One region of the Rhodococcus sp. NPDC057297 genome, then DNA from elsewhere that is predicted to be linked to it. Evidence: riboswitches for the same ligand, from Rfam matches in the RefSeq annotation. Region 1 holds a riboswitch; each other region holds the start of a gene.
What was found. A riboswitch is a leader RNA that binds a small molecule or an ion and turns the genes downstream of it on or off. The one in region 1 is predicted to bind cobalamin.
Positions count from the first base shown of each region.

Region 2: linked by a shared signal. The riboswitch ahead of ACFULT_RS01075 (ABC transporter substrate-binding protein) and the one ahead of metE (5-methyltetrahydropteroyltriglutamate--homocysteine S-methyltransferase) in region 1 are both predicted to bind cobalamin.
Region 3: linked by a shared signal. The riboswitch ahead of ACFULT_RS14110 (magnesium chelatase subunit D family protein) and the one ahead of metE (5-methyltetrahydropteroyltriglutamate--homocysteine S-methyltransferase) in region 1 are both predicted to bind cobalamin.

Region 1 is NZ_JBHUZE010000002.1:81,901-89,549, forward strand. Features, by position in the region: gene ACFULT_RS06250 (MarR family winged helix-turn-helix transcriptional regulator) at 1-451, shown strand, start outside; gene metE (5-methyltetrahydropteroyltriglutamate--homocysteine S-methyltransferase) at 448-2,703, opposite strand; cobalamin riboswitch at 2,831-3,068, opposite strand; gene ACFULT_RS06260 (3-deoxy-7-phosphoheptulonate synthase) at 3,271-4,353, shown strand; gene ACFULT_RS06265 (alpha-ketoglutarate-dependent dioxygenase AlkB) at 4,350-4,973, opposite strand; gene ACFULT_RS06270 (ABC transporter substrate-binding protein) at 5,099-6,178, shown strand; gene ACFULT_RS06275 (VOC family protein) at 6,219-6,644, shown strand; gene ACFULT_RS06280 (AraC family transcriptional regulator ligand-binding domain-containing protein) at 6,654-7,649, opposite strand, start outside.
Region 2 is NZ_JBHUZE010000001.1:219,367-227,015, forward strand. Features, by position in the region: gene ACFULT_RS01045 (aldehyde dehydrogenase family protein) at 1-76, opposite strand, end outside; gene lat (L-lysine 6-transaminase) at 198-1,547, shown strand; gene ACFULT_RS01055 (class I SAM-dependent methyltransferase) at 1,544-2,194, opposite strand; gene ACFULT_RS01060 (PLD nuclease N-terminal domain-containing protein) at 2,485-2,844, shown strand; gene ACFULT_RS01065 (ABC transporter ATP-binding protein) at 2,853-3,635, opposite strand; gene ACFULT_RS01070 (FecCD family ABC transporter permease) at 3,632-4,669, opposite strand; gene ACFULT_RS01075 (ABC transporter substrate-binding protein) at 4,672-5,616, opposite strand; cobalamin riboswitch at 5,749-5,874, opposite strand; gene ACFULT_RS01080 (hypothetical protein) at 6,026-6,658, shown strand; gene ACFULT_RS01085 (MFS transporter) at 6,677-7,649, opposite strand, start outside.
Region 3 is NZ_JBHUZE010000004.1:137,875-145,523, forward strand. Features, by position in the region: gene ACFULT_RS14075 (ABC transporter ATP-binding protein) at 1-231, opposite strand, end outside; gene ACFULT_RS14080 (GntR family transcriptional regulator) at 228-590, opposite strand; gene ACFULT_RS14085 (alpha/beta fold hydrolase) at 734-1,300, shown strand; gene mtr (mycothione reductase) at 1,310-2,698, opposite strand; gene ACFULT_RS14095 (alpha/beta hydrolase) at 2,695-3,735, opposite strand; gene mqo (malate dehydrogenase (quinone)) at 3,914-5,425, shown strand; gene ACFULT_RS14105 (GNAT family N-acetyltransferase) at 5,438-5,914, shown strand; adenosylcobalamin (AdoCbl) riboswitch at 5,925-6,076, shown strand; gene ACFULT_RS14110 (magnesium chelatase subunit D family protein) at 6,119-7,649, shown strand, end outside.

The DNA.
Region 1 (7,649 bases):
CGTCGCCCGCGGCCTTCTCGAGGTCGCATTCGGCCTACGCCGCGTTCTTCGGCTCCACCTGGACACCTCCGGTACCGACGAAACGCTGCCGCTCGCACAAGCCGAAGTCGTCCGAACGATCCTGGCGTTCCCGGACAGTCGGATCGGTGACGTGGCCGCCAGACTGCGACTTCGCCCCAACACCGTCAGCACGCTGGTGCGCACACTGGTCGACAAGGGCCTGGTCGACCGGCACCCCGATCCGGCCGACGGCCGAGCCGTCGTGCTCCGGGTGAACGGCGAACGGGCGGCCCGACGCGAACGCCGGGCCGACCGCAGGATCGAGGTACTGTCGGCCGAAATCGCGAAGCTCTCCGCCGCCGAGCGTCGGGCAGTGGAGGACGCCGTGCCGATCCTCGCGAAAGTGAACGATGCGCTTCGCCGCTCACCGGAGGATCGACGCCAGAGCTAGCGAACGGCGCGCGCGGCCTCGACGAGATTGCGCAGCGACGCCTCGACCTCGACGGTTCCGCGTGTCTTCAGCCCGCAATCCGGGTTGACCCACAACCTCTCGGCGGGAACCGAATTCAGTGCCTCTCGCAGGGAATCGGTGATCTCGTCGACGCTCGGGACTCGAGGTGAGTGAATGTCGTAGACCCCGGGCCCCACTCCGAGGTCGAAACCGACAGCGCCCAGATCATCCAAGACTTCCATGTGCGACCGCGCTGCCTCGATGGAGGTGACGTCGGCGTCGAGTGCCACGATGGCGTCGATGACCTCACCGAACTCCGAATAGCAGAGATGCGTGTGGATCTGAGTGGAATCCGCGACACCGGACGTGGAGAGCTTGAACGCCCGCACCGCCCACGCCAGGTAAGTCGCCTTGTCCTTGCCGCGTAGAGGAAGAAGCTCCCGCAGTGCGGGCTCGTCGACCTGCACGATGCGGATACCCGCGGATTGCAGATCCACCGTCTCGTCGCGAATTGCGAGCGCCACCTGATCGGCACTGTCGGCCAACGACTGATCGTCGCGGACGAACGACCAGGCCAGGATCGTGACCGGTCCAGTGAGCATTCCCTTCACCGGCTTATCGGTCAGAGACTGTGCGTACGTGATCCAGTCGACGGTCATCGCACCGTTTCGGCTGACGTCCCCGAACAGAATCGGCGGGCGGACGCACCGCGATCCGTAGGACTGCACCCACCCGTTCGCCGTCGCTGCGAAACCGTTCAGTTGTTCGGCGAAGTACTGCACCATGTCGTTGCGCTCCGGCTCTCCGTGCACCAGAACGTCGAGACCTATGTTCTCTTGCAGCGCAACCACGTCGGCGATCTCCGACTGCATACGACGTACGTACTCGGCGTCGTCGATCTCCCCCCTGCGTACGGCAGCGCGGGCGACGCGAATCCGGGTGGTCTGCGGGTAGGAGCCGATCGTCGTCGTCGGCAAGGACGGCAGGTTCAGCCGCGAGGCCTGGGCCGGGCGTCGCTCGTCGGCCGGGCTGCGATCGACGCAGACACCTGCGGCGAGCCGGGCGCGGATGGCGGCGTCGTGCAGGCGCGGGTCGGTGCGACGACTCGCGAGCGCGGCGCGCGACTCCTGCAATTCGGCTGCGACGGAATCGGTTCCGTCCCTCAACGCACGCGCCAGCACGGTCACCTCGGAGATCTTCTCGGAACCGAAGGCCAACCAGGAGCGAAGTGGGTCCACGATGTCGGTCTCACCGTCGAGCGTGTACGGAACGTGGAGCAGTGAGCAGGAACTCGACACCGCGAGGGCGCCCACGCTACCGAGCAGACTGGCGAGCGTGGCCAGAGCCTTGTCCAGATCGGTACGCCAGATGTTCCTGCCGTCGACGATGCCCGCGACGATGCGCTTGTTCACCAGAGCCGGTACCGAAGCGAGCTGCTCCACGGTGCCCGGTGCGGTCAGATCGATCGACAACCCCTCGATGCCGGTCGATGCGAGCACGGGGAGCGCGTCGCCCAGATCACCGAAGTACGACGCCAACAGGATCGCCGGCCTGGTCTCCAGTGCACTGAGGAAGTCGTACGCGCGCTTCGCCGAGGAGATCTCGTCCTGCGTCCGGTCCGCGACCAACGCGGGTTCGTCGATCTGAACCCACTCGGCTCCTGCGCCGGCCAGCTGCGTCAACAGGTCTGCGTAGAGCGGCAGAATCTCCTCGAGGCGGTCCAGGAGCGGCGCAGTGCTGTCGACGGCTTTGGAGAGCAGGAGGAACGTCACCGGGCCGACCAGAACCGGTCGTGCCGGAATGCCCAGCGTCCGCGCTTCTTCCAGCTCGCCGAGGATCTTCTCGGGGTGCAGGGTGAACGTGGTGTCGGATGAGATCTCGGGCACCAGATAGTGGTAATTGGTGTCGAACCACTTCGTCATTTCCAGAGGCACAACAGATTCGGTGCCGCGAGCGGCCGCGAAGTAGCGATCGAGTTCGCTCTCGATGCCCAGCACGCGTTCGGGAAGCGCCCCCAACATGACCGCCGTGTCCAGAACCTGGTCGTAGTAACTGAACGTGCCCACCGGAATCGAGTCCAGACCGGCGTTCTTCGACGCCGTCCAGGTGTCCTCACGGAGGCTCTTGGCCACCGATTCCAGTGCGGGAGCGTCGATCGTGCCTGCCCAGTAGGACTCGACTGCGCGCTTGAGCTCGCGTCGCGGTCCGATCCGGGGTGAACCGAGAATCGTGGCGGTGAATTCGAATGTCACTGGCATTTCTCCATGTACGTCACACGTGGGTGGATCACCACCGAGCGCGCGAGACGACCGAGCCCATGTACGTACACCAGCTGCAGGTCGACTCGCCCATTCCACGGGGCGGTGAACCGCTGCGCACGGCGTGCGCAGCACAGAAGGCAGGTATTCGGACTCGCAAGCACGCGGTCCTCGGGTGGAGGCCGCACCTACTGGCCGTCGCTTCCCAGAGAGGCTTCTCCAGTGCATATGACGGCGGTCGTTCCTGCATACCGCTGCGGGACAGTCCCGGATTCTCACCGGGTTCCCTCTTGCGTCGCCGTCCGTGGTCTTCGGGGCTCCTCACGACCGCTGGGCGAACCAACTGCACGCATGAGCATAGTGCCGCGCATGCCCCCGGGGACAGGCGTGCTACCGTCTGTTCCATGCAGCGCACGTATTTCTGGTTTAGCAGGCCGGCCCCGGGTGGGTCAGCCAGCGACGCCATGCGCTGAGACCCCACCCCACGAGCCGGATGCAGACCGGCTCGAAGCGTGCGTGGAGCTCTCCGAGGGCCGGTCTGAGAATCGAAAAGGATTTCTCATGACTACAGCTGTCACCCCTACCGATACGTCGTTGGACGATCAGCGCACCATCAGCATCAGCCCGCTGGTGGCGCCGTCGTTACTACGACGTGAGCACGCCGCCGACGACGCGGTGTCGTCGACGGTTCGTCGCGGCCGCGCCGGTGTGGTCGACATTCTGAACGGCGCGGACGACCGTCTCATCGTGGTGGTCGGGCCGTGCTCGGTGCACGACACCGAGGCTGCGATGGAGTACGCGCGCAAGCTCGCCGAGAAAGCGTCCGAGCTGGGCGATCGGTTGCACATCGTCATGCGCGTCTACTTCGAGAAGCCGCGTACGACGCTGGGCTGGAAGGGTCTGATCAACGATCCGCACCTCGACGGCTCGTTCGACATCAATTCCGGACTGCGCGTGGGGCGTCAGCTGTTGGTCGACATTTCCGCGCTCGGACTGCCCGTCGGGTGTGAATTCCTCGACCCGATCACGCCGCAGTACATCGCGGACCTGGTCAGCTACGGCGCGATCGGAGCCCGGACGGCGGCCAGCCAGGTTCACCGGCAACTGTGCAGTGCGCTGTCGATGCCCGTCGGCATCAAGAACTCGACGGAGGGCGACATCCAGGTCGCGGTCGACGGCACCCGTGCGGCGGCGTCGAGTCACGTCTTCCCCGGCACCGATCTGGACGGCCAGGCCGCGTTGATTCGCACCACCGGCAACCCGGACTGCCACGTCATCCTGCGCGGCGGCACCGACGGACCGAACTACGACGCAGAATCCGTCGCCGATACGGTCGCGCGTCTGCGGAAGTCGTCGCTCCCCGAGCGCGTCGTCATCGACGCCAGCCACGGAAACAGCCGCAAGGACCACAACAAGCAGGTCGACGTGGTCACCGACGTTGCCCGACGCCTCGGCGAGGGTGAGCACGGCATCGTCGGTGTCATGCTCGAGAGCTTCCTCGTCGCGGGCCGTCAGGATCTGACTCTCGGACACAAGGAGGACCTGACCTACGGCCAGTCCATCACCGACGCGTGCCTCGACTGGGACACCACTGCGGCACAACTCGATGTGCTGGCTGCTGCCGTCGAGACTCGTCGCGGCTAGCGGACACCGCGCGGCCGGAACTGCACGCTGATGCGTGGTCCGGTCGCGCGGGTGCTCTTGGGAACGGCGTGCTCCCAGGTGCGCTGACACGAGCCGCCCATGACGATCAGATCGCCATGTCCCAGTGTGAATTTCAGCGATGTTCCGCCTCCACGGGGGCGCAGCATCAGTTGCCTGGTGGCGCCGAGCGAGACGATGGCGACCATCGTGTCCTCGGTGGCGCTGCGGCCGATGTTGTCGCCGTGCCACGCCACACTGTCGGATCCGTCTCTGTAATAACACAATCCGGCTGTCGTGAACGTCTCGCCCAGCTCCGGGCCGTAGTGTGCGTCGAGAGCGGTCTTGGCTTCGTTCAACGACGAGTCCGGCCACGGTTCGGAGTCGGAGTAGAACCGCACCAGGCGAGGTACGTCGACCACACGGTCGTACATCTGACGCCGCTCTGCCCGCCAGTCCACCCCGTCGACGAGACGGGCGAACAAGTCGATCGAACCGACCCACCCCGGCCGCACGTCCACCCATGCGCCGTTCGACAGTGCCCGCCTGCTCACGGTCGATCCGAGGGGGCCGAACTGCTCCTCGTCATCGGTGAACAGCGAGCCCTGAAGTTCCACGCTCATCGGCACAGCGTAGCGGTTTTCGAACGTATGTTCCACCCATAAGGAGGTGGCTGTTACGAGGTTAGGTGACCCTTCCTGGCGTGCTACTTTAGTGAACCTAAACCAACTCTCGGAGGGTCCTGTCGATGTACATAGGTTCGCCGACGCGTCGTATCACCGCGTTCCTGGTTGCTGCGTCGATGGCAACGGCGCTGGTCGGATGCAGTACCGATTCCGGTGACTCGTCGGCCGACACCGAGACGTTGGCAGCGACCGGGTCGGCCGCGGCGGCGGGTTCGTTTCCTGTCACCATCGACTCCGCTCTCGGAAGCGCCACCATCGACTCGGCCCCGACTCACGTTGCCACCTGGGGTTGGTCCAACCAGGATGCTCTGCTGGCCTTGGGTGTGGTGCCGGTCGCGATGCCAGCATTCGTCGGTGAAAGCTACGGCGCCGACGCCGAGGGCGTGCTGCCGTGGGATCGAACCGCTCTCGGTGAACTCGGCGCCGCGACTCCCACATTGTTGGCTGGAGACGGCACCGGCCAGGCCCCGATCGAACAGTTCGCCCTGGCCGAACCCGACTTGATCTTCGCGCCCTACTCCGGTATCAGCCAGGCCGAGTTCGACGCGCTTTCTGAGATCGCGCCAGTCGTCGCCTATCCGGAGCGACAGTGGACCGCCTCGTGGCAAGAGCAGGTGACGATTGCAGGCGAGGCCCTGGGCAAGCAGGCCGAAGCGGCCGCGGTCGTCGCGGATACGGAGAAGAACATCGCGGAGGTCGCGGTGAAATACCCCGCGCTGAAGGACAAGTCGATCACGGTCGCCCTGCCGAACGAGCCCGGTGTGTTCTCGGTGAGCAAGGACGACGACGTGCGAGTGGAGTTCCTCGAGCAACTCGGTCTGGTCAACGAGGAGTCGATTCAGCAGTCCGATCCGACAGACGACGCCGAGGCCGTGTACTTCGACCTCAGTTACGAGAAGGCGTCGGCGATCGCATCGGACGTCCTCTTCGTCGTCGCGTACGACAAGCCGTCACTCGCCGCGTTCCTGGCGGAACCGGTCATCGCCGAGTTGCCCGTCGTCGCCGATGGACGAACCGCCTCGACCGAAAGCTTCTCGGTGGAGAAGAACTTCGCGTTCGGTGGACTCACCGTGCTGACCATTCCCGTCGTTCTGGACGATATTGCGTCTGCGTTGAACGCGGCTGCGGAGAACGTCGCCTGACCGGCGTATGCGTGTCGGTGCATCGGCCTATCGTGTGCACATGGGATACGAATTTCAGGTCACGGTGGACAGTGGGAAGCCTCATGAGCAGGCGAAATGGTGGGCCGAGGCCCTGGGATGGATCGTCGAACCCACGGACAGTGCATTCATCGAGGGACTGATCGCGGCGGGTCACGCCAGGCGGGAGGACGCCGTGGTGTTCGAGGGCAACCTGGTCTGGAAGATCGGCGCGGCGATCTTCGATCCGGACACTCCCGGAACCCCGCGTGTTCTCTTCCAACTCGTTCCCGAGCCGAAGACGGTCAAGAATCGTCTTCACTTCGACATCAGGGTCGGTGACGAACGCGAGGCCATCGCTCAGAAGCTGGTCGACGCCGGGGCCGCGATCTCGCACCGTGGTCAGGTCGGTCCGAGCACGTGGATCACCATGACCGATCCCGAGGGTAACGAGTTCTGCGTGTCCTGACAGGGAGGGTCAGCGGTAGGCGCCGGGGGTTTGCCCTGTCCAGCGTTTGAAGGCTCGGCGGAACGCGGAGGGTTCGGAGAAGCCCAGCCTGTTGGAGATGTCGTCCACCGAGTCGCCGCGGCTCAGTCCGGAGACGGCGGCGTCCCGTAGGACCTCCTCACGAATCTGGTTGACGGAGGTACCTTCCTGCCGCAGTAGGCGACGCAGATGGGCGGTGCTGACGGTCAACATGTCCGCGATGTCGTCGGTGCCGGGTGCCTGGCCCTGCAGGCCGAGTTCGAGTGCCCGGCGGACTTGTGCGGACGCGGTGCTGTCGTAGTCGCGGGCGGTGAACAGGAGGTTGGGGGATTCGCGGAGGTACTCGGCGAGGGTGTCCTCGGTCTGCACGATGGGTGCTCGCATCGCTGAATTGTCGAATTCCAGAGCGGCTACCTCGGCTCCGAAAGTGACTCTCGTGCCGAACATTCGGTCGTAGAGCTTGCCGGTGGACGGATCGTCGAGGTCGTACGGTAGTTCGACTGAATGCAGTTTGACTCGTCCTCCGATGAGCCAAGCAGCGAAACGGTGTACCAGGACCATCCGAAAATCTGTGAGCAGTCGACCCGCAGCTGCCCGCGCCTGCTCGGGCAGGTGACTGTTGTCGGCAGGGGGGATGGTCAGACGCGTCGTCGAGTCATCGCCCGTGATCAGCATCGGGGGCATTCCGGACAGTACTCGGGTCGTTTCGGACATGCGGTTCAAGGCTGCGGAGAGGTCGGGACAGTGAATCAAGGTCAGGCAGATGACTCGAAAACTGCCGCGCCGCAGCGGCATCGACGCGAGTCCGAACAGTTCGTCACCGGTGACCTGCCATGCAGCCTGGGTGAACAGCGTGACCTGCTCGGCGGTCAGTCGCTTGCTCGGATCGTTCAGCGAGGACCGGTCGATCCCGGCGATCGTTATCGGGTAGGACAGGTCGACGCCGCCGCTCTCGGCGAGGACGACCGCCTTGGCGATGAACTCGGC
Region 2 (7,649 bases), on a different contig from region 1:
CGGCGGTCACCCCCAGGCGTCCCAGGATTGCGCGGGTACGGACGCTCAGCTCGTCGTGCTTGACCGGGGAAGTCATTGTGAAGATCACCTTTCGTCGCCGTGGCAGCGACATTCAATCTAGCGGACGGGTCACAACGCAGTAAAAGTTCCTGCAATATGCGTTTCTTTACGGAATATTATCGGGTACGTTGGCGATCATGACGCAGGTATTGCACACCCCACATGCCTCCGGTTCCTTCGGCGCTTCGGACGTTCACGCCGCGATCGGCCGCCACATGCTCGCCGACGGCTTCGAGATGGTGCTGGACCTGACGGCGTCCCGCGGATCCACCCTCGTCGACGCGCGGGACGGCACCGAGTACCTGGATCTGTTCACCTTCTTCGCATCCAATGCTCTCGGCATGAATCACCCCCGGCTGACGGACGATGCGCAGTTCCGAGCCGACCTGCTCGAGGCCGCGATGAACAAGCCGAGCAACTCCGACATCTACTCGATCCCGATGGCTCGGTTCGTCGACACGTTCGCACGGGTGCTCGGCGATCCGCGGCTACCTCACCTGTTCTTCGTCGAAGGTGGTGCACTCGCCGTCGAGAACGCGCTGAAGGTCGCCTTCGACTGGAAGAGCCGCTGGAACGAAGCGCACGGGTTGGACGCCGGCCTGGGCACGCAGATACTGCACCTCGAGCACGCATTCCACGGGCGATCCGGCTACACGATGTCGCTGACGAACACCGACCCCAACAAGGTGTACCGCTTCCCCAAGTTCGATTGGCCGCGCATCCCGTCGCCGTACATCCGGACGGGCGCGGACATGGACGCGCTGGAGGACGACGCCCTGGCCGCGGCACGCCTCGCGTTCGAAGCCAACCCGCACGATATTGCCTGTGCCATCGTCGAACCCATTCAAGGCGAGGGCGGCGACAACCACTTCCGGCCGCGGTTCCTGCAGAAACTACGGCAGCTGTGCCATGAACACGACGCACTGTTCGTCGTCGACGAAGTGCAAACGGGTGCCGGAATGACAGGCACCGCCTGGGCTTTCCAACAGCTCGGCGTCGTACCCGACGTGGTGGCGTTCGGAAAGAAAGTCCAGGTGTGCGGAGTCATGGCAGGCGGCCGCGTCGACGATGTCCCGAACAACGTCTTCGAGGTCTCGTCGCGCATCAATTCCACCTGGGGTGGCAATCTCACCGACATGGTGCGGGCTCGTCGCATTCTCGAGGTGATCGAGTCCGAGAACCTGATCGAGCGCGCCGGTGCGCTCGGTGAACGCGTGCTGGGACGGATGCGGGACATCGCGACGCGGCACGCCGTGGTGACCGAGGTACGCGGCCGAGGTCTGATGTGCGCCTTCACCCTTCCCGACGCCACCACCCGCGACCGCCTGATCGACGACCTCCGCGAGACCGAGCACGTCCTTGCTCTCGGATGTGGCGGAAGCTCGGTCCGCTTCCGGCCGGCACTGACGATCAGCCAAGCGGACCTGGACCGAGGACTCGACGCGGTGGAGCGGTGTGTAGCACGGCTTCAGGAACACCGAACCTAGATGGGAGCGGTACTTTCGGCCCAGGGTCCGGTGGTCACGTAGCGGCCGACGGCCCAGGCTCGGTCGGCCGGGGGCACGACGGCGTCGACGACCTTGCCGTCCTGGTAGTAGCTCCGGTGGTCGATCAAGCCGGAGTCGACGGCATCCTGCCAAGCAGCGGTCGGTCCTTCGCCGAACCAGAGCCACGGGGTGATGTCGTCCATGACGACGACGGTGTCCGTGGTGCTGAACGCGCGCGCGTCCGCCAGGTCCGCACGCGCGCCGTCCAGCGAATGGTCACCGTCGACGAACACGACGTCGAAGCGCACGTCGGGATTCGAGCGGGCGTACTCGGTGACGGTGGAATGCGAATCTCCCCGGATCAAGGTGTGTCGGCCCGGGAACAGTTCGTCGATGTGAGCTTTGGCGGCATCGCTGTACTCGTATTCGGCCAGATCGAACGACACGACCGTGACCGTCGGCGACGCGGACAGGAAGGCCCACGTCGAAAAGCCTGCGTTGAAGCCGATCTCGCAGATCAGCTCCACGCCGTCATCGGCCGCCAATGAACTCAGATAGGCAAGCTCCGCCTCGTCGGCGCCGTACTCGAACGGCTGGCCTGCAGTGACGGTGCGTTTCACCATCGCCTCGAGCTCACTCAATCCCACATCGACCTCCGTCTCGATTCGTGTCTCGCCAGTCCACTACCCCCAACGCCGCCAACCGAACCCCCGCTTTGCTCCTGAACACCTGGTCATCCCGACGGGCCGAGCACGCCGACCCGTCACCGAATGGTGCTCGCGCGGCGCCGACCCGTCGCTGTACGTCAACGTCGGGCTGGGTTGGATCAAGGATCGGTTCGCGGGAGTGCGACCACTTCCGGCTGTGCAGGAATCCGAGCCGATAGTAAAGTTCCCTTCGCGAAAGACCGACCGGTCTCTACTTGGAGGGAAGTTCGATGCCGTACCTCGGCCTGATCATCATGATCTTGTGGGTGTTCTGCCTGATCGACGTCATCACCGCCGACGAGGGCGGTGTACGGCACCTACCCAAGATGATGTGGCTGCTGTTGGTCATCTTCATCCCGCTCGCCGGATCCATCGTGTGGCTTCTGGTGGGACGGCCCGTCGACGGTGGAATCTGGGGCGGAGCAGGCGGCGGAAGTTCGGCTCGACGCAGCAACTCGCCGTATCCCGAATACGACACGCGCCCCGGCCGGGCAACAGGAACCACGGCCGAAGCCGACGAGGAATTTCTGCGTCAGTGCCGGGCCCGCGCCGAGGAACAGCGTCGTAAAGCTCGCGGCGACGGCGCCTGACGGCGGGGTCATCGAACAGCTCTTGTGACGAGTGGCTTGTAGGTGACCTGCGGATACGTGCCGGTCTCGTCCAATTCCACCGCCGCCCGCACGTGGTAGACCTCCTGCACCAGCTCCTGGGTGATCACGTCCGACGGCCTGCCGACGGCCACGACTTCTCCTGCTTGCAGCACCACGATGCGATCGCAGAACATCGACGCCAGATTCAAATCGTGCAATGCGATGAAACTGGTCAACGGCAGGCCCGAAATCAACGCCAGGATGTCGAGTTGGTGCTGGATGTCGAGGTGGTTGGTGGGCTCGTCGAGCAGCAGTTCGGTCGGTTCCTGCGCCAACGCACGAGCGATCTGCGTGCGTTGACGCTCACCGCCGGACAGGGTGTGCCACAACCGATCCGCCTTCGACGTCATCCCCGTGTCCGTCAGGGCCTTGTCCACGGCGATGTCGTCGGCTGCCGAATCTCCGCCGAGCAACCCGTGATGCGGGATTCGACCGAGTCGCACCACGTCGCGCACCGCGATGTCCACCTCGGTGTCCGAATGCTGATCCACCATCGCCACACGTCGAGCGATCTGCTTACGCCGCATCGACGCCATCGGCGCGCCGTCGAGCGTGACGTCACCGGAATCGGGTGAGACGATTCCCGCCAGAATCCGCAGCAGCGACGACTTACCGGACCCGTTCGGTCCGATCAGCCCGACGGTCTCACCCGGATGCGGACCGAAATCCACTCCGTCGAGGATCTGGTTGTGGCCGCGAGACCACCGCACGGATGCGGCCTCGATCGTCATCTCGTCCTCCGCATTCTGAAGAGAATCACCGCGAACGCAGGCACGCCGATCAGCGCGGTCACCACGCCCACCGGAATTTCCTGCGGCTGGAACACCGTGCGGGCGATCGCGTCGACCCACACCATGAAGATCGCGCCGACGAGCACCGTCGTCGGCAACAGGCAACGATGCCGGGCGCCGACCAGGAACCGCGCCGCGTGTGGCAGAACCAGTCCGACGAATCCGATCGCTCCGGCGGCACTGACCAACGTCGCGGTGATCAACGCGGTGATGACCAACAGCACGATCCGAATCCACTTGACTGACACTCCCAGCGACGCCGCGGCGTCGTTGCCGAAGGTGAACGCGTCGAGCGCCGACGAATACAGCAGGCACACGACGATGCCGATGGCACAGACGATCCCGCACATCATCACATCACCCCAGTCGGCGCCGCCCAGGGATCCGAGCAGCCAGAACAGAACCCCTCGTGTCTGTTCCGCGTCGGCCGACGAGATGACGATGAACGACGTCAACGCCGAGAACAACTGCGTCCCAGCCACTCCGGCGAGCACTACCCGATCGGTGCCTCCCCCGGCACCGGCGGCGAGCAGCATCACCAGCAGAAACGAGAACACTGCGCCGACGAACGCGCCCGTCGACAACGAGTACATGCCGCTGCCGATTCCGAGGACAGCGACCAGCACCGCGCCCGTCGACGCACCGGACGAGATGCCCAGCACGAACGGATCGGCCAACGGGTTACGCAGCAGCGATTGCATGATCGCGCCGCACAGAGCCAGACCGGCGCCGCACACTGCGGCCAGCAGCGTCCGCGGGAGCCGAAGCTCCCAGACAATTCCATCCTTGATCCGGCTCACGCCGGAACTTCCGAACCCCATGTGCTCGAACGTGATTCGGTAGACATCGGCCACCGACAGATCCGCCGGTCCGATCGTGATCGCAACTGCAATCGACAGCACCAGAACGACGGAGCCGATCAGCAGCAGCGGAAGCAGAAAGCTCCGCCGTACCGACGGCTCCGCCTGGGGCACGGTCAATTCGCCAAGCCCCAGCCCTGCAGCGCAGCAGCGACCTTCTCGACGCCGTCGACGGTGCGGATCGAAGGATTCAGATCCGCCCCGTTCACGACGATGTAGCGCTTGTCGGTCACGGCAGGAAGGCGCTGGGTCACCGGGTTGGTCTCCAAGAACTCGATCTTGGAATCCAAGGCGTCACCGGCCAGCGACCGGCGGCTCAAATCGGCGAGCACGAACGCCGTCGGGTTGCGGTCCGCCACCGACTCCCAGCTGACCTGCGGCCATTCGTCGGTGGTGTCCGAGTAGATGTTCTCCGCGCCCACCGAATCGGTGATGATGCCCGACGACCCGCAGCACCCCGCCATGTACGGCGTCGCAGTGTCGGCGAACCAGTAGACCAACGAGGTGCCCGACGCATTCAACGTGCCCGACGCCTTCTCGAACCGCTCCTGCAGTTCGGCGACGAACTCCTCACCGCGCTCGGACACGTCGAAGATGGCCGCGAGATCACGAACCTCCTGGTAGACGGATTCGATCTCCAACGGCTGAGTACGAGCACCATCCGAATTGACGCTCTCGTCGGTCTTGCCGTTGCAGTCCGTCGGCGACAGGTAATTGGGCACACCGAGCTGCTCGAGCTGACCACGCTCCGCCACCCCGCCAGGCCCGAGGGTCCCGCCGAACGACGCCGACACGAAATCCGGCTCGGCGTCGAGCACCACCTCCAACGACGGCTTGTTGTCCGCCAAACGCGGAACACGCTCGTTGTCCGCCGCCAGGTTCTCCCGCACCGGATCCGTCCACGTCGCCGACCCGACCATCCGATCCGCCAAACCGAGACTCAACAGAATCTCCGTCGACCCCTGATTCAGCGACACCGCTCGCTGCGGAGGCGCATCGATCACCACCTCCTGACCACAGTTGAAGATGGTCAACGGAAAATTGCCGGACGATTCCTGCACCGCCTCCGACTCGGAACCGGAAGAACAAGCAGACAGAACAAGAGCTGCTGACAGCACAGCAACACCAAGGGGGACACGAATAGCCATGAGGTGGCGCAAACTTCCTACTAAGGGCCCTGTTCGCGGAGCCGCGGGACATACGCTGCAACAGGCAAGCGATCGGACTCCCACACTCGTGGTCACCGTTGCGCGTCAGTCCCGGATTCACACCGGATTCCCTCACCCGTCACACAGATCACCACACAAGCGACCCTGGGGTCACTTTAACCCCCCTTGACGTTTCCCCTCGACCCGGTCGTTCAGCTCTCGTCTTGTTCCCGGACCGAACGTGGCCCCTGTTCGTGAACCGAACGTGGCGTTCGGTCAGTCAGACTGACTGAAATCCGCTTTCGCTCCTGCAGAAGGCATGATGGGGGCCGTGGATTTGTCCGTCGGCCGCCCGATTTCCGACGCCGAAGCCGACTCGCGGTGGGCCGCCTGGTCACCCTTCGATGTGGCGGAACGACTGGCAACCGTTCGAGCACCGTGGTGCATCACCGCGGGATGGGCGCTCGAGCTGTTCACCGACGACGCGGCTCGCGTTCACAGCGACGTGGAGATCGGTGTGCCGGCACATCGGTTCGGCGAGATATCCCTGGCGCTCGACGGTTACGAGTGGGATGTCGTCGGGGACGGGCGGTTGTGGCCGTATCCCGACCATCTGGACAGTCACTTCCAGACGTGGCTGCGCGACGACGCCGGCACCTATCGGCTGGACGTCTTTCGCGAACCACACGCCGGGGACCACTGGGTGTACCGACGTAACCCGGCGATCTCCCTGCCGTACGACGTCATGATCCGGCACACCTCGGACGGCGTCCCCTATTCCACACCCGAAGTGGTGTTCCTGTTCAAGGCCAAACACTGTCGGGCACAGGACGAACTGGACTTCCGTCGCGTCCTCCCCCATCTCGACCAGGCAGTGCGCGCACGTCTGCAGTCCTGGCTTCGACCCGTCCGCCCCGGACACCATTGGATCGGAATACTCGACGCTTCGCCGTGAAGCGAACGCGGTGTTCGATCAGTCAGACTGACTGAAATCCGCTTTCGCTACTGCAGGGGGCGCGTTCGATTCGGCGGGAACCGCGCCTGGGAAGGTACTGCGCCCGGCGATGACGGTGATGAGAGCTCCGATGACGAGTAGGCCCGCGAGGGCGATGACGTCGGCGATGGAGGCCCTGTCGACGACGATTCCGCCCACGAGGGCTCCCGAGGCGATGGCCACCTGGAATGCGACGACGTAGACGGCCGAGGCGCGGTCGGGGTCGGCGCGCGTGGTGTTCAGGACGGTCGACTGCAGGCAGACCGGGACGGTGGTGAAGGCCAGACCCCACAGTCCGATGCCCAGGACAGTTAGTGCGGCAAGGGAACCCGGGGCGGAAAGCATGGTTGTCCACAGCAGTGCCAGTGCGGCCAGAACGACGGACAGTGCACCGATGGTGGATCGCCTCGGCCATCGATCGAAGGTTCTGCCGACGATCCAGATTCCGACGACTCCGCACAGCCCGTACAGCAGCAACATCACGGTCAGGATCGTTCCGACGGAACCGAGGCCGCGGTCCACGATCAACGAGAAGTAGGTGTACGCGACGAAGTGGCCGAGCACTGCGAGAAATGTTGCGACACAGATCATCACCAGGGATCGGTCGAGTACGCGCACGCGGACTGTCGGGCCGGAGCCGACGTCAGCGACCTTCATCGTCGGCAGAACCGCGAACAGTGTCACCGCGATGATCGCCGCGACCACACCGATGCACACGGCCGCTGTGCGCCAGCCGAGCCACTGGCCGAGTGCAGCGGTCAACGGATTGCCTGCTACCAGCGCCAACGACGTTCCGGCGTAGACCGTCGCGATGGCCTTACCTTTGCGTTCGGGGGCGACGAGCGAAGCCGCGACCGGTGCGACCACTGCCCAGAACACACCGTGCGTCGCAGCACAGACCATTCGGGCTATGACCAGCATGGGGTACCCGATGGCGACGGCAGACAGAAGT
Region 3 (7,649 bases), on a different contig from region 1:
CCCGAACACCTCGACGGTGCCCGCGCTCTGGCGATTCTGCGCTGTGAGCAACTGCATGACCGTCGTCTTGCCTGCGCCGTTGCGACCGAGCAGACCGTAGATCTTGTCGGCGTGCAGGTCGAAGTCGACACCGTCGACGGCGGTGAAGTCCCCGTAGGTCTTGGTGAGGTTGCGGACCGAAGCGATGACTGGAGAGTCGTCGACCACGGTGAGGTCGTGACGGGCGTTCATGGTGCTTCCTCCCAGTTGTCGAGCATGGACTTGAGTTCGTCGACGGTCATGCCGAGCTTGCGTGCCTCGGTGACCAACGGCCTGATGAATTGATCGGCGAAGCCGTCTCGTCGACGAAATCTCAGCGCGTCGCGTGCACCGGTGGTGACGAACATGCCGATACCTCGTTTCTTGTAGAGGATGCCGTCGGCAACCAGCTTGGTCAGGCCCTTACCTGCGGTTGCGGGGTTGATGCGATGGAAGGCCGCCAGCTCGTTGGTCGAGGGGACCTGGCTTTCCTCGGCGAGTCCGCCGTCGATGATCGAGTTCTCCACCATCTCGGCGATCTGGATGAAGAGCGGGCGACCTTCGTCCATCAGCGCGAGGTCCACGAGCTTGGTTGCTTAAGCGGTTCATTACTCATGTAACTAACCATAGAACCCGAACGGGTCCGAGGCAAGGGCGGCGAGCGAAGAGGTCCGTTGTGGATCGTGGGCATCGGGGTGCAGTAGCGTCGTATCCCATGGATCACAAGCACGTTGCAGCCCGCGGCGGGAGCTGCACCCTGCGCATCGCCGGTCCGGAATCGCGGCACGTCGTGCTGCTGCTCCCCGACGCAGGCGATGCCCCCGATGTGTACGACAGCGTAGCCGAGCGGTTGCACAACTCGGACCTCAAAACCGTTGCGGTGGAGGACATCAACGGGCTCGACCACGATGGAGTGCTCGAGTTGCTGACCGAACTCGGGTTGCCCTGGGTGCATCTGGTCGGCAGCGGAGTGGGTGCCGAGCTGGCCTGGGGCCTCGCAGCACGCACGTTCGGCAAGTTCACGTCGCTGGTGGTGTGCAACCGAACCCACCCAGCCATCGCCGACGAGAACGGAACCGTGCGCGCAGCCGACTGCCCGGCCGTGGAGATCCCGACGACCCTCGTGGTCGGGAGTTCACTCCGGGCACCGGGTGCGGACGCCAGTGGCCGCCTCGTCTACGGCGATTTCCGTGTCGTCCGACTCGACGGGGTGGACAACATTCCCTCGGCCGCATCGGCCGAGCTCGCCACGGAGATCGTGCTGCGCACCAGCCCCTGGTGATCTACTCGGTCAGATGTCCAGGCCCAGAAGCGCGTTCTCGACCACCTCGGGTAGGCCCGGGTGGATCCAGTACTGGCCGCGCGCCATCTCCGGGACGGTGGTCCCGAAACTCATTGCCTGGATGAGTGGCTGGATCACCGTCGGGGCCTGAGCTCCGATCACGTGGGCGCCGAGAATCCGACCGGTCTTCTTCTCCGCGACGATCTTGCAGAACCCGTCACGATCCTCCATCGCCCAGCCGTACGCCACATCGCCGTAGTCCTGGATCTTGACGGCGATGTCGAACCCTTCGTCGCGTGCCTGCTCCTCGGTGAGGCCGACCTCGGCGATCTGAGGGTGTGTGAACACCGCCGCGGGCACGAATCTGTGGTCGAAGGCCAGGAACGACGAGGTGTCGTTCCACTCGTGCTGCAGAAGGTTGTGTTGGACGATCCGGGCTTCGTGGTTCGCGACGTGCTTGAGCTGATACTCCGACGACACGTCGCCGAGGGCGAACACACCGTCGGCGGTGGTGCGGCCGAACTCGTCGACGACGATTCGTCCTTCGTCGTCGAGTTCGATGCCTCCTGCCTCCGCGCCCAGTCGATCACCGTTCGGCTCACGCCCGACGGCGACGAGCAGGACGTCACCCAGCACGCGGGTTCCGTCCTTCAGCTCGAGGCCGACACGATCGCCGTCGGAGACTGCGGACACCTCGCCCGAGTCGAGGTGGACGTCCCAGCTTCGCTGCGCCAGCTCGGTGAATCGGGTGGACACATCGACGTCCAGCCCTCGCAGCAAGGCGTTCTTGCGTGCCACGATCGACACCTTGGAGCCGAGTGCGCCGAAGACATGAGCGAATTCGGCTGCGATGTAGCCGGATCCGAGGACGACGATGTGCTCGGGGAGCTCGGGCAGCCGCATGATGTCGCTGTTGGTGTAGTAGCGAACGCCGGACTCGGCGACCGCGTCGGGAATCACCGGACGGGACCCGGCGGCGACGACGACCTGGTCGGCGGTGATGACCGAGCCGGTTCCGGTGTCGATCGTGCGGGGACCGACGAACGTGGCGTGACCGCTGAAGAGGGTGACGTTGGGGCTGCCGTTCTCGCGGTAGTCCTTGCCTCCGGCGGCGATGGGATCGATGCGGCCGAACACTCGGTTCACGATGTCCGGCCAGCGCACCTTGTCGATCGACGCGTCGATCCCGTAGCGCGAGGAATCGCGGATGGTCTGCGCGACCTCGGAGGCGTACACGAACATCTTGGTGGGAATGCACCCGACGTTGAGGCAGGTGCCGCCGAACGGCGAATGCTCCTCGAACAACGCGACTTTCAGGTCGGCGAAGCGATCGTCGGCAATGGAATTTCCTGACCCCGATCCGATGATCGCGATGTCGAAGTGCTCGGGTGTGGTCATCGAATGGTTCCGATCTCGCTGTGGTTCTGTCCGGATTCGCGGTCTATGTGGGCGCTGCGGTACAGCCAGTCGATCCACTCGTTCATCTCGTCGAACGCTTGCCTGCGTGGCGTCTCCTTGGACAGGAAGACGTCGTGACGAGCCCCCTCGATGGGAACGATGGTGGTCCGGTCGCCGAGACACCCGGCCCACCGCGCAATCTGACGCACGTCCAGAACGGCGTCGGCTGCATCGGTCTGCGAGCTGTACTTTCGCGAGAAGTGCGTGACCTTGGAGCGGAGAATCAGCGAGGGTACCCCGATGTCGAGGCCCCGGTGCAATGTCGCGTGCCCGTGCCGGATCGCTCGGATCCAACCGAACGTGACGGGGAATCCGGCCAGCGGCTTCCAATCGAGGTTGTACTCCCATTCGCCCTGCTCCGACGCGGCGAGCGACACGCCGTAGGTGTCGAGGCCGGTGCCCGGCACGGGAGTCTTCGCCTTCACCCGGCCGATGACGTCGATCGCGGTCGTTCCGACGCTTCTGATCGCAGGAGGTCCCTGCAGGTCGAACCATGGACTGTTGAGGACGACTCCGTCGATCCCCTGCGCGGCTGTGCCGCCGCTCCTGCGATTGAGCCTGTCCAACCACAGCGGAAGGATCAGCCCTCCGGTGGAGTGCGCGGTGAGCAGTACCGACCCGCCTCCGGTGTCCTCGCGCACCAAGGCGAGAGCCTCGGTGAGTTCGGCGTCGTACATCCCGAGGTCGGTCACGAAGTGCGGTGTCTGGCCCTCGCGCAGCGACCGTCCACATTTGCGCAGGTCGAGCGCGTAGAACGCGAACCCTTTGGCCGCGAAGTGCTCGGCGAGGTGTTGCTGGAAGAAGTAGTCGGTGTACCCGTGCACGTAGATCACCGCGCGGCGAGCAGAATCCGTCCCCGACGGTTGATACCGCACGAGGGTCGCTTCGACCGTCCCCTCGCCGTCGGGGTCGTCGCCGAGCGCGATGGTGGTCTGTTCGTAGCCGTCGCCGAGGACATCGGGCACCCAGGTAGTCACAGATCACAACTGTAGTAGGAGCGTCGGGCGGCATACGAGGAGCACAATCGGAGCAGGGCTTTTCAGGCGCGTCGAATCGGGTACGTACGGACGGGTAACGTAACCGCCACCGAAAAGTAGACAGTCGAAGCAGTCAGTCGCCGAGCGAGAACTCACGGACAAGGAAGTCGATTCTCCAGTGTCAAAAGAACAGCAGGTCAAGACCGACGTGGTTCTCGTCGGCGCCGGAATCATGAGCGCCACCCTCGGGGCTTTGCTGAAGCAGCTCGAACCCGAGTGGTCGCTGGACGTGTACGAGCGACTCGACGCGGCCGCTGCCGAGAGCAGCGACGCGTGGAACAACGCAGGTACCGGTCACTCCGCTCTGTGTGAGCTGAACTACACCCCGCAGAACAAAGACGGTTCCGTCGACATCGCCAAGGCGCTGAACGTCAACGAACAGTTCCAGGTGTCGCGTCAGTTCTGGGCGCACAGCATCGAATCCGGCGTGCTGAGCGACCCGAAGAACTTCATCAACCCCATTCCTCACGTCAGCTTCGTCCACGGCGAGTCGAACGTGAAGTACCTTCGCGCTCGATACGACGCACTGGCGTCGAACCCTCTGTTCGAGGGCATGGAATACATCGACAGCCCGGACGAGTTCACCCGGCGGCTGCCGCTGATGGGCGCGGGCCGAGACTTCTCCGACCCCGTCGCGTTGAACTGGAGCGACGAGGGCACCGACGTCGACTTCGGCGCGCTGACCCGTCAGCTGCTCAACTACATCTCCGGGTCCGGGGGCACGGTCCACTTCGGCACCGACGTCACCAACATCACCAAGCAGTCCGACGGCACGTGGAACGTGAAGATCGCGAACCTGCGGACCGGTGAAAAGAAGACCGTCAACGCCAAGTTCGTCTTCGTCGGAGCAGGCGGCGGTGCCCTGCATCTGCTGCAGAAGTCCGGGATCAGCGAGATCAAGGGCTTCGGTGGGTTCCCCGTCAGCGGCGAATGGCTACGTTGCACCAACCCCGATCTCATCGCCCAGCACTCGGCGAAGGTGTACGGCAAAGCGTCCGTCGGCGCGCCGCCGATGTCGGTGCCGCACCTCGACACTCGCGTCATCGGGGGCAAGCCGGGACTCCTCTTCGGCCCGTACGCAGGGTGGTCGCCGAAGTTCCTGAAGCAGGGCAAGTTCACGGACCTCCCCAGCTCGGTCAAGCCGGGCAACCTGATGTCCATGCTCGGCGTCGGTGTGACCGAGCTCGGCTTGGTGAAGTACCTCGTCGGCGAACTCGCCCAGTCGGCAGCCGATCGCGTCGAGACCCTGCGTGAGTTCGCGCCCCAGGTCGTCGGCAAGGACTGGGAGCTCGTCACGGCCGGTCAGCGTGTGCAGGTGATTCGCAAGAAGGGCCGCGGCGGAGTGCTCGAGTTCGGAACGGCCGTCATCAACGCGGCCGACGGCTCCATCGCGGGTCTGCTCGGCGCGTCGCCGGGTGCGTCCACCGCGGTGCCGGCGATGCTCGATGTGCTGCAGCGCTGCTTCGGTGACCGTTACGACGGTTGGCAGCCGAAGCTGAAGGAAATGGTGCCGTCCCTCGGCAAGAAGCTCGCCGAGGACCGGGCGTTGTTCCGCGAGGTCTTCGATTGGACGTCGGCTCGCCTCGAGCTCGGGCAGACCACCCAGGTCGCACAGCCCAGCGGCGTGTGATAGCAAGAGCTGATGACTACGCAAGCGGCTGCCCTCAAGCGTTCCTGGGCTCTGGACCTGTCCAACAAGACGTTGTACGACCTGTTGAAGTTGCGTGTCGAGGTTTTCGTCGTCGAGCAGGCGTGCGCCTACCCTGAGCTCGACGGTCGAGACCTCCTCTCCGAGACGCGGCATTTCTGGCTGGAACGAGACGGCGAGGTCGTCTGCACGTTGCGCCTGCTGGAAGAGCACGACGACGGTGAGAAGGCATTTCGTATCGGCCGGCTCTGCACGCAGCGGTCCGCGCGCGGACAGGGCCACACCACTCGCATTCTGCGCGCAGCGCTCGCCGAGGTGGGCTCGGCGCCGTGCCGCATCAACGCACAGAGCTACCTCGTCGACATGTACGCCAAGCACGGATTCCTTCCCGACGGGGAGGAAGTGCTCGAGGACGGAATTCCGCACACACCCATGCGTCGCGGGGGCGGAACTCCGTGGAGCGAGGCGTAACCTCACCGGTCGTCGAACGATCAGGAAGTTGATGCGGGGAAGTCCTGTGTGAATCAGGCACGGTCCCGCCACTGTGTAGGTGCTTCGGTCCCGTGGGGCCGAAGCGCCGAAGTCAGATCACCGCACAACTTCGCAGCAGGCCCGCCGGACCGGCGGGCCGTCACCTCTCCGGCGCGGAGTCCGCCGGGACGAAGGAGTTCTCTCGTGCAGCAGCCCGGCTATCCGTTCAGTGCGATCGTCGGCCAGGAGCAGCTGCGGTTGTCCCTGATCCTCTGCGCAGTGCACCCCGGTATCGGCGGCGTGTTGGTCCGGGGCGAGAAGGGGACCGCCAAATCCACCGTCGTCCGGGCGTTGGCCGCTCTGCTGCCCGCCGTCGACGACGAGGGTGTCACCAGGCCTGCACGGCTCGTCGAACTGCCCGTCGGTGCAACCGAGGATCGCGTGGTGGGCTCGCTCGATCTCGAGAAAGTGCTGCGCGACGGCGAACGTGCGTTTCAGCCGGGCCTGCTCGCCGCGGCGCACCGTGGAGTGCTCTACGTCGACGAGGTCAATCTGCTGCACGACCACCTCGTCGACGTCCTGCTCGACGCAGCGGCGATGGGCCGCGTGCACATCGAGCGTGACGGTGTGTCTCATTCGCACCCAGCCCAGTTCGTGCTCGTCGGAACCATGAACCCGGAAGAGGGAGAGCTTCGTCCTCAGCTGCTCGACCGGTTCGGACTGGCGGTCGAGGTCACCGCGTCCCGCGATGTCGACACCCGGATGAACGTGGTGAGGCGGCGACTGAACTACGAACAGAACCCCGAGAAGTTCGCGGCCGAGTACTCCGACTCCGACGCGGAGATCGCGCGGAAGATCGTGCACGCCCGGGCGGCACTGGCCGACGTGGTGCTCGACGACACCGAGCTGCGCCGAATCGCCGCTCTTTGTGCCGCTTTCGACGTCGACGGTATGCGAGCCGACCTGGTCGTGGCTCGCACGGCGACAGCGCACGCCGCCTGGCGCGGCGCCGACGCCGTCGACGAATCCGATGTCCGGGTCGCTGCAGAACTCGCACTGCCGCACCGGCGTCGGCGAGATCCCTTCGACGAACCGGGTATCGACGAGTCGGCCCTCGACGACGCGATGCGGGATGCCGCCGAGCAGGCGGAGTCCTCCGCCGAGTCGGATCCGGGACCCGACGACGACGGTGGCGGAGACGACGGTGGCGGAGACGACGGTGGCGGCGAACCGCAGCCCGATCCCGGGCCACAGTCCGGCACATCGTCGACGGACAAGCCCGACGCCCCCGAGAGAAAACCGGGTGAGCGGGACGCCGCAACACCCGGCGAGAAGTTTCGTGCGCGATCGATCGAGGTTCCCGGCGTCGGGGAGGGAGCCCCGGGTCGTAGGTCCAGGGCGCGCTCCCCGCAGGGACGCGTCGTGCGGTCGACGACGGAGCCGGGCAAGGGACTGCACCTCGTGGGGACACTGTTCGCTGCCGCGGAGTCCCAGGTCGCGCGAGGTCGACAGTCCGGCCGATTCGTGTTGCAGCCTTCCGATCTCCGGGGTGCGGTGCGTGAAGGCCGCGAAGGCAACCTCATTGTCTTCGTCGTCGATGCATCCGGTTCCATGGCGGCACGGGATCGTCTCTCCGCGGTGACCGGTGCAGTTCTGTCGTTGTTGCGCGATGCGTACCAGCGCCGAGACAAGGTCGCGGTCATCACCGTTCGAGGCCGGGACGCGGAGCTGGTGC